2 regions of the Paraburkholderia sp. BL23I1N1 genome follow, and region 2 is predicted to be linked to the other one. Evidence: riboswitches for the same ligand, from Rfam matches in the RefSeq annotation. Region 2 holds a riboswitch; the other holds the start of a gene.
The links. A riboswitch is a leader RNA that binds a small molecule or an ion and turns the genes downstream of it on or off. The one in region 2 is predicted to bind thiamine pyrophosphate.
Positions count from the first base shown of each region.

Region 1 (4,376 bases), 1.1 Mb from region 2:
CGCCGGTGATCAGCACAACGCGATCGAACCCGGCGCCGCTCATGCCAGCCGTGCCGTTCGTGTCACCCGTGCTGCTCATGTCGCTCGCGTGGCTCATGCTGGTCACGCTGCAATCGGTTCGCCCGAGCGCTCGACGTCAAGCGTGTCGCCATGGAACGCCGCCAGCGATTCGCGATGCGCGACGCTGACGATCGCCGCCTTCGGCAGCCGCTCGGTGAACAGGTGATAAAGACGTGCTTCGTTCTCCGCATCGAGCGCGCTGGTCGCTTCGTCGAGGAACAGATAGTCCGGCTTGTGCAGCAGCACGCGGGCGCCGGCGAGACGTTGTTGTTCGCCCGGCGAGAGAATGCGCGTCCAGTGTCCCGATTCTTGCAGGCGGTCGGCGTACTCCGACAGGTGACAGGTGATGAGGGCTTCACTGCATTCTTCGTCGGTGTAAGTGTCCACGGCGGACGGATAGGTGAGCGCGGCTTTCAGCGTACCGATCGGCATGTAGCTGACCTGCGGGATGAACATCATGCGGGCGTTGACCGGGGCGTCGATCGAGCCGTCGCCGAACGGCCACAAGCCGGCGAGCGCGCGCATCAGCGTGCTCTTGCCCGAGCCGGACGGACCCCGCACCAGCCAGCGCGAGCCCGGCGTGATCACGATATCGCGGATGCGCGAAAGCGGGTTGCCGTTCGGCAGCGCAAGCTGGAGGCCTTCGGTGGTGAGCTTGTCTTCGTCGACGAAATGCAGGTTGATGCCGCCGTGCGCGGTGCCGGGCGACACCGATTCCTTCAGACGCGGCGCATGCACGATGCGGCTAAATTCACGCAATCGGTTCACGGTAGCGCGCCATTCGACCAGGGTGCCGTAACTATTGATGAACCATGAAAACGAATCGCTGACGGTGCCGAACGCGCTCGAAATCTGCATCAGCACGCCGAAGGTGAACGCGCCCGCGAAGTAACGCGGCGCCGCCACCACCAGCGGAAAGATGATCGCGATCTGACCATAGAAGCTCAGCACGAACGTGAGCCGCTTGGTGTACTTCATCACCTGCCACCAGTTGTCGCGGATGCGGCCGAACAGCGAGTGTGTGTTCTTCTTCTCGGTCTCCATGCCGTCGTAGAAGGCGATCTGTTCGGCGTTTTCACGCAGACGGATCAGGCCGAAACGGAAATCCGCCTCCACCTTCTGCGCCTGGTAATTGATCGACACGAGCGGATGGCCGACCTTCTGGATGATCAGCGAACCGACCACCGCGTACAGCGCCGCGGCCCACACCATGTAGCCCGGAATCTGCACCGGCATGCCGCCGAGCGAAACGGTCAGCGCACCGGCCAGCGACCACAGGATCGTGATGAACGAGACCAGCGTGACGACCGTGGACAACAGATCGAGCGTCAACGAGAGCGTAGTGGTGGCGAACGATTGCAGGTCGTCGCTGATCCGCTGGTCGGGGTTGTCGGCGAGCCGGTCGCGTTCGATCCGGTAGAAGGCGCTGTCGTGCAGCCACTCGTTGAGATAACGCGTGGTCAGCCACTGGCGCCAGCGGAAGCCGAGCATCTGGCGCAGATAGCGGCCGTACACGGCGAGAATGATGAAGCCGAACGCGAGCCCCGAGAACACCATCAGCAGGTGCGGAAAGTCGTGCACGTTCTTGGTTTGCAGCGCGTTGTAGAAGTCGGCGCTCCAGCGGTTCAGGCGCACGTTGATCCACACGACGAGCAGATTCATCACGACGATCGCGATGAGCAGCCCCCACGCCGTTTTTCGTTCTTCGGAAACCCAGTAAGGTTTGATCAGGCTCCAGGCGGAGACTCTATCGTCTGGCGGCAGCACGGGGCTGGAAGCGGTATTCGGTGTCATGAGCATCCTGATGAAGTGCTGGCCCATCGGGGCCGGCCTCAGTTGGGCCGGCTCCACGGCGGGTTTGCGGTGCATACCCTGGGCGTCGTGCTCGACGAACGCACGCCCGGGAGAGCGTCCGATTCTGGCGCGAAGCCCTTAAGTGAAAATTAATTTCCACCCAGCGGGCTCGCCCCGGTGCCGCCGTCGCGCATGTGGCTAAGCGTGCCGCCCGCGCCGGGCTCCTGCGGCATCCGGTCTTGGCATTGTGCCAGAGCGTTGCCTCCGGCCGTATTGGCGAATCGAAAGAAGGTGCCGGATCAATCGCGCGCCTGCATGGGCCGCTGGTTTGCGGGCGCCGCGCCTTTTATGGTCTAATGACCTTCGACGAAACAGGGGTGCTTTGCCCACAGGCTGCGTGATTCTCACGCAGCGGCGGCAAGGCTGAGAGAGACCCTTTGCACCCGATCCGGGTAATACCGGCGCGGGAAGTTTCCGGAAGCAGCCAGTCTTCCATTCCCCGCCGGGCGGCGTCCGTCATTGGACGCGCGTATTGCCCGGCCGGCCTCACCCGCCGGTTTCGTCCTGGGTACGTGCGCTTTTGGGCCGTACGGAAAGGACTCGATGACCGCCTATTCTTCAGACATGTGTTTTGCTGTTCGCCACGCCCTCGTCGGCTATGTCGATTACGTCGGCGCGCCTTGCTGCTTTAGCCTTGCTTGCCGTTGCCGTTGCCGTTGCCGTTGCCGTTGCCGTTGCCGTTGCGGTTGGGAGCGGGCGCGATGAACCGTTCTGCTCAACCTGATTTCGCTGTACTCGGCGGCGGGCTGTGCGGGCGCCTGGTCGCGTGGCGTCTCGCCGGAGAGGGGCATCGTGTGGCGCTCTATGAGCGCGGCGATGCCACGGGCTCGCAAGCCGCGGCCTGGGTGGCCGCCGCCATGCTGGCGCCGCTGGCCGAAGCCGCCAGTGCCGAAATGCTGATCACGCGCCTCGGCGCGACTTCGCTCGACACCTGGCCGCAAGTGCTGGCCGAATTGCCTGAGCCGGTGTTCTTCCAGCGCAATGGCACACTCGTCGTATGGCATCACGCCGACCGGACTGAAGCGCCGCTGTTCGAACGCCGCGTGCGCTCGAATGCGCCGGCCGAATTGCTCGACGGCGGCATCGTGACGCTGGCCGGTGCCCAGCTCGGCGCCGCCGAACCCGCCTTGGCGGGGCGCTTCAATCAGGGCTGGCTGCTCCCGCGCGAAGGTCAACTGGACAACCGTCAGGTGCTCGCGGCACTCGCTGCCGGCATGGCCCAGCGCGGTGTCGAAACGCACTGGAACACGCCGGTCGACGATCATGCGCTGCCGCCCGCACGCGTCACGATCGACTGCCGGGGTTTGGGCGCGAAGCCCGTGCTGCCCACGCTGCGCGGCATCCGCGGCGAAGTCGCCCGCGTGCGTGCGCCCGGTATCAAGCTGACGCGGCCGGTGCGGCTGCTGCATCCGCGCTACCCGCTGTATATCGCGCCGAAGCAGGACGATCTCTACGTGATCGGCGCGACCGAAGTGGAAGGCGAGGACATGTCGCCGGTCAGCGTGCGCTCGGCGCTCGAGCTGCTGAGCGCGGCGTTTTCCGTGCATCCCGGCTTCGGCGAGGCCCGCATCCTCGAACTGAATTCGCAGTGCCGCCCAACGTTGCCGGACCACCGTCCGGCCTTGCTGTGGGATGGCGCGCAAACGCTGCGCGTGAACGGCCTGTACCGGCACGGCTACATGATCGTGCCCGAAGTCGCCGACGAAGCCGTGCGCTTCGCCGCGGCGCTGCTCGACGGCCGCATTGGCGACGCCGATGCCTTCGCCGACTGGCAAAGCGCCGCGCGCTGGAGCGAGCTGTTTCAACTGGATTCCACGCGGGAGCCGGCATGAGCGCCGTGCGCCTGCGGGTGAAATAACCGCAGGCGAACCAGCGCGCGCCGCTACCGCCATCGATTGGACCGTATTCGAATCTCATGGACATTCATATCAATCAGAAGCCGTTGTCGTTGCCCGATGGCGCGACTGTCGCCGACGCGCTCGCCGCGTTTGGCGCGCGTCCGCCGTTCGCGGTCGCACTGAACGGCGATTTCGTCGCACGCACCCAGCATGCGGCGCGCGCGCTGCAGCCGGGCGACAAGCTCGATGTCGTGCAACCCGTGGCCGGCGGTTAAGCCCCGCCCCACGCCTTGCCGGAGACCAGGATTATGCAAATGACTGCCCCCCAAACCGCCGACGCGCTCATGCTCTACGGCCAGACTTTCGCGAGCCGCGTGCTGCTCGGCACCTCGCGCTATCCGTCGCTGCAATCGCTGTCCGATTCGATCGACGCAGCACAGCCCGGCATGGTGACCGTCGCGCTGCGCCGGCAGATGAACGAAGGCGGCGCCGAAGCCGGCTTTTTCGACCTGCTCAAGCGCCACGGCGTGCCGCTGTTGCCCAATACCGCCGGCTGCCTGACTGTGGGGCGAGGCGGTGACGACCGCGCACATGGCGCGCGAAATCTTCGAAACCGAGTGGATC
Region 1 is NZ_RAPV01000001.1:99,024-103,399, forward strand. Features, by position in the region: gene B0G76_RS00525 (SDR family NAD(P)-dependent oxidoreductase) at 1-79, opposite strand, end outside; gene B0G76_RS00530 (ABC transporter ATP-binding protein/permease) at 103-1,854, opposite strand; TPP riboswitch at 2,218-2,341, shown strand; gene B0G76_RS00535 (FAD-dependent oxidoreductase) at 2,616-3,746, shown strand; gene thiS (sulfur carrier protein ThiS) at 3,830-4,027, shown strand; partial or broken gene B0G76_RS00545 (thiazole synthase) at 4,067-4,376, shown strand, end outside.
Region 1: linked by a shared signal. The riboswitch ahead of B0G76_RS00535 (FAD-dependent oxidoreductase) and the one ahead of thiC (phosphomethylpyrimidine synthase ThiC) in region 2 are both predicted to bind thiamine pyrophosphate.

Region 2 (4,376 bases):
TGGCCGAATCCTTCGGCAGGGTTTCGTCGTGGAATTCGCGTGCCTTGTCCGGGTCGAGACCGAGATTGAACTGGTCTTCCCAACGGAATTCGAAACGCGCCTTCGACAACGCATTGTCACGCACCTGTGCGCCCGGATGGCCCTTCGCCAGATCGGCGGCGTGCGCGGCGAGCTTGTACGTGATGATGCCGGTCTTGACGTCGTCCTTGTTCGGCAGACCAAGGTGTTCCTTCGGCGTGACATAACAGAGCATTGCCGTGCCGAACCAGCCGATCATCGCCGCGCCAATGCCCGAGGTGATGTGGTCGTAGCCCGGCGCGATATCGGTTGTCAACGGTCCCAGCGTGTAGAACGGCGCTTCGTCACACCATTCCAGTTGCAGGTCCATGTTTTCCTTGATCAGCTGCATCGGCACGTGGCCAGGGCCTTCGATCATGGTTTGCACGTCGTGCTTCCACGCGATCTGCGTGAGTTCGCCGAGCGTCTTCAATTCGCCGAGTTGCGCTTCGTCGTTGGCATCGTAAATCGAGCCGGGACGCAGGCCGTCGCCGAGCGAGAAGGCCACGTCATACGCCTTCATGATTTCGCAGATGTCTTCGAAGTGCTCGTACAGGAAGCTTTCCTTGTGGTGAGCCAGGCACCACTTCGCCATGATCGAGCCGCCGCGCGAGACGATACCCGTCATGCGCTTGGCCGTCAGCGGCACGTATTGCAGACGCACGCCCGCGTGAATCGTGAAGTAGTCGACGCCTTGTTCCGCCTGTTCGATCAGCGTGTCGCGGAAGATTTCCCACGTCAGGTCTTCCGCCTTGCCGTTGACCTTTTCGAGCGCCTGGTAGATCGGCACCGTGCCGATCGGCACCGGGCTGTTGCGAATGATCCACTCGCGTGTTTCGTGAATGTGCTTGCCGGTGGAGAGATCCATCACCGTGTCGCCGCCCCAGCGGATCGCCCAGGTCATCTTGTCGACTTCTTCGCCGATCGACGAAGTCACCGCCGAGTTGCCGATGTTCGCATTCACCTTCACGAGGAAGTTACGGCCGATGATCATCGGCTCGCTTTCCGGGTGATTGATGTTGTTCGGGATGATCGCGCGGCCACGGGCGACTTCTTCGCGCACGAATTCCGCGGTGATTTCCTTCAGGCCGTCGGGACCGAATGCGCTCGCGCCGAATGCCTGGCCCGGATGCTGGCGGCCCATCATCGCGGCGAGCTTTTTCGCCGTTCGGACCGCTCGTCTTCAGGCTTTCCAGATACGCGGCGCGTTGCTGGTTCTCGCGAATCGCGATGTATTCCATTTCCGGCGTGACGATGCCGCGACGCGCGTAGTGCATCTGCGAGACGTTCTTGCCGGCGATGGCGCGGCGCGGCGTGCGGTGCAGGCCCTTGAAGCGCAGATCGGCGGTGGCGGTATCGGCGGCGCGTTCGCGGCTGAAGTCGCTCGACAGGCCCGTCAGCGCTTCGGTGTCGCCGCGCTCTTCGATCCAGGCTTGACGCAGCGCGGGCAGACCGGCGCGGATGTCGATTTTGGCTTCCGGATCGGAGTAGGGGCCCGATGTGTCGTAGACGAAGACCGGCGGATTTTTCTCGCCGCCGAAGCTATCCGGCGTGTCGGCCTGGGAAATCTCGCGCATCGGCACGCGAATATCGGGTCGCGAGCCGGTCACGTAGACCTTGCGTGAATTCGGCAGCGGCGCGACAGCGGCGGCATCGACATGGGCGTCGGCGGAAAGGAACTTCGGATTGGCGTTCATGCATATCTCCGTGCATAGCAATGTGGGGCGGCTAAGCAGGAGACGAGATGGAAGTTGTCGGAAATCGCGGGAGATGAAACGGTAGACCAGGTGCGAAATCCGTACGCTTCCCTGCGCTGGCATTATCCAGATCAGGTTCAAAGGGTATTTCTCACCCACGCAACACGGACCTCCAACCTCCGTGCCACGCAGGACCCCCGCGTTAGCAGCGCACACAATACACCGCCCGGGCGTTGCTTGGCAACCCGTCTTGAAAAAGTCAGATGTCGGAGATAACGCCGGCCAGCCACGCACTATTCTTATTGTGATAGGGCTGCCGGGAATGATGCGGCGCAGCAGTTCTGCGTCGCGGATGCGCATTGCTTACAGCGTGAAATCGTCGGCGGCTTCGGGCTGGAACAGGATTTTTTCGAGCTTCAGCACTTTTTCCGCGCCGCTCGGCGGCGTGAAGCGGATGCGTTCGCCGCGTTTGGCGCCGAGCAGTGCAAGGCCGAGCGGCGAAAACACGTTCAGGCGGCCCTGCGTGAAGTCGGCGTTGGGCGGGTAGACAACCGTCCAGGTCATCTGCTCGCCGCTGGTTTCGTCGACCAGCGTGGCTTGCGAATTCATCGTGACGACGTTCGCGGGGATGTCGCGCGATTCGACGATCACGGCGCGTTCGAGGACGTCGTCGAGCATGTCTTGCATTTTGGCGTCGGCGCCGGGCGCGGCCGCGTGCTTTTCAAGACGGGCGACGTCGAGTTCGGTGAGGTAACAGGTTTTCGTCTTTTTCATGACGGGTTCTCCAATTCGATCTGCATTTAAGGGGACTGCGTGCGGATGAGACCGGCCCGGAGCCCGACGACGCGGCCCCGGTAATGGAGGGGAAGTGCGTCAGATCGGGCGCCGGGCGGCGAGAAGCGGGAGCGTTCGGGACGGCTGGCCGGCGTGATGCGTTGCGATGTCCACGCGTGCGCAACCGGTTGCGCGGCGGGAGCGCAACCGGGTGAGGACACGGGAGAGCGGAAAGCGCATCGGGTAGCCGGCAGATAACGAAAGGTGTTGGGGAGCGCGCCGGAAAGAAAGCTTAATCGCCGCAATCGAAAGGTAGATGTTAGCACGGGCGCAGTATCTCTTTAATCGCCGCCGGGAGACGCCGTGCGTACGCGGTGCGATGTGTCCAGATTGCGCAGGGGCGCGCAAGGTTCTTCAAGGCCGCCGTGGCGCTGCCGTTAATCCGCTTGTAGGGGCGGCCGTTGTCCCGTCGAGCGACCGGCGGCGGGCGGCGCGTCAACAGCGCGGTGCGATTTGAGACGGCTCGAGGAGAAGTGCTGATGAAAACAGGAATGGGGCGGTTTGGAGCACTCGGTACGGTAGCGGCGACGGCGGCGCTGATTGCGGCGTCGATGCCGGCGGTGGCCGCGAGCGGTGGAACAATCAGTTTTTCGGGCGCGATCGTGGCGCCGCAACTGGCGATTTCGGCGGCCCCGGCTCCCGCTCAGGCCGGCGCGCGTGTCGATGCGGCCGGCGGGCGGCTCGCGCAGACGGGTTCGGCGATCACGCTGACGTTTAGCGCTGTGCCGGGCGTGGCGACGGGTGCCGACGTTGCGCTTCAGGTGAACAACGGCGCAACGGCTCGCAATGCGCTGGCCGAGCGTTTTGTCGATAGCAAAGGGCGTGCGTTTGGCGCCGCCAGTGATGGGCACTACCGGGTTGGCCGGGATGGCGGGGTGTTGTCGCTTGCACCGAAACAAGCCACGCAGGATACCCGCGGAACGGTTGTCGTAAGCTACGATTGAAGTGCGCTTGAAGCACCCGCCGCGGGGCGCTTTGGGGGCAGTTCGCCTGCGAGCGTACAAACACGCCGCGCCCCGCGGACGTCAACATCCTGGAACGGTCGCGGCCACAGGCGAACCACCCCAAGCCAAATAAAAATCAGAACCGGCTGTCATAAGTGGTCTCGTGGTTCGACAAACGTGCAGATCCTGATGGAGCACGCCATGCAAACCGCACGAACCCGCCACGCCAATCGGACTGTCGCCCGCGCAATCGCGATAGCCGTTGCGCTGACGACCCTCTCAGCCAGCGGTCTCGCAACCGCCGCCGGCGCAGTATGCGTGTCGCACAGCCCATCCCACCGCGTCGCGCTGGTGGAGCTTTACAGCAGCGAAGGCTGCAGCAGCTGCCCGCCAGCCGACAGCTGGCTGAGCCAGTGGAAAAACAGCGGCGCAACCCAAAGCATCGTGCCGTTGGCCCTGCATGTGGACTACTGGAATAGCCTCGGCTGGACCGACCGCTTCTCGCAGCATCGTTTTACCGAACGTCAGCAGACGCTCACCGACCTCGCGGGCGGCAGCACCATCTATACACCCGAGATCTTCGTATCCGGCCGCGAACTGCGCAGCTGGTCGCAACGTGACAGTTTTCAGAGCCGCATCGGCAAGGTCGTCGCCGAACCGGCGCAGGCGAACGTGGCGCTTGAACTGAAGCCTGAGACGAAGGGTGCCTTCAACGTCGATGCGCAATTCACCAGCAAGGCGGCAAACGCCACGGGCCCGCTGAATGCCTACGTCGCGGTGTATCAGAACGCATTGAACTCGCAGGTCAGAGCCGGGGAAAACAGCGGCGCCACGCTGCATCACG
Region 2 is NZ_RAPV01000001.1:1,247,501-1,251,876, forward strand. Features, by position in the region: partial or broken gene thiC (phosphomethylpyrimidine synthase ThiC) at 1-1,754, opposite strand, end outside; TPP riboswitch at 1,845-1,963, opposite strand; gene B0G76_RS05855 (GreA/GreB family elongation factor) at 2,118-2,528, opposite strand; gene B0G76_RS05860 (hypothetical protein) at 3,068-3,532, shown strand; gene B0G76_RS05865 (thioredoxin family protein) at 3,734-4,376, shown strand, end outside.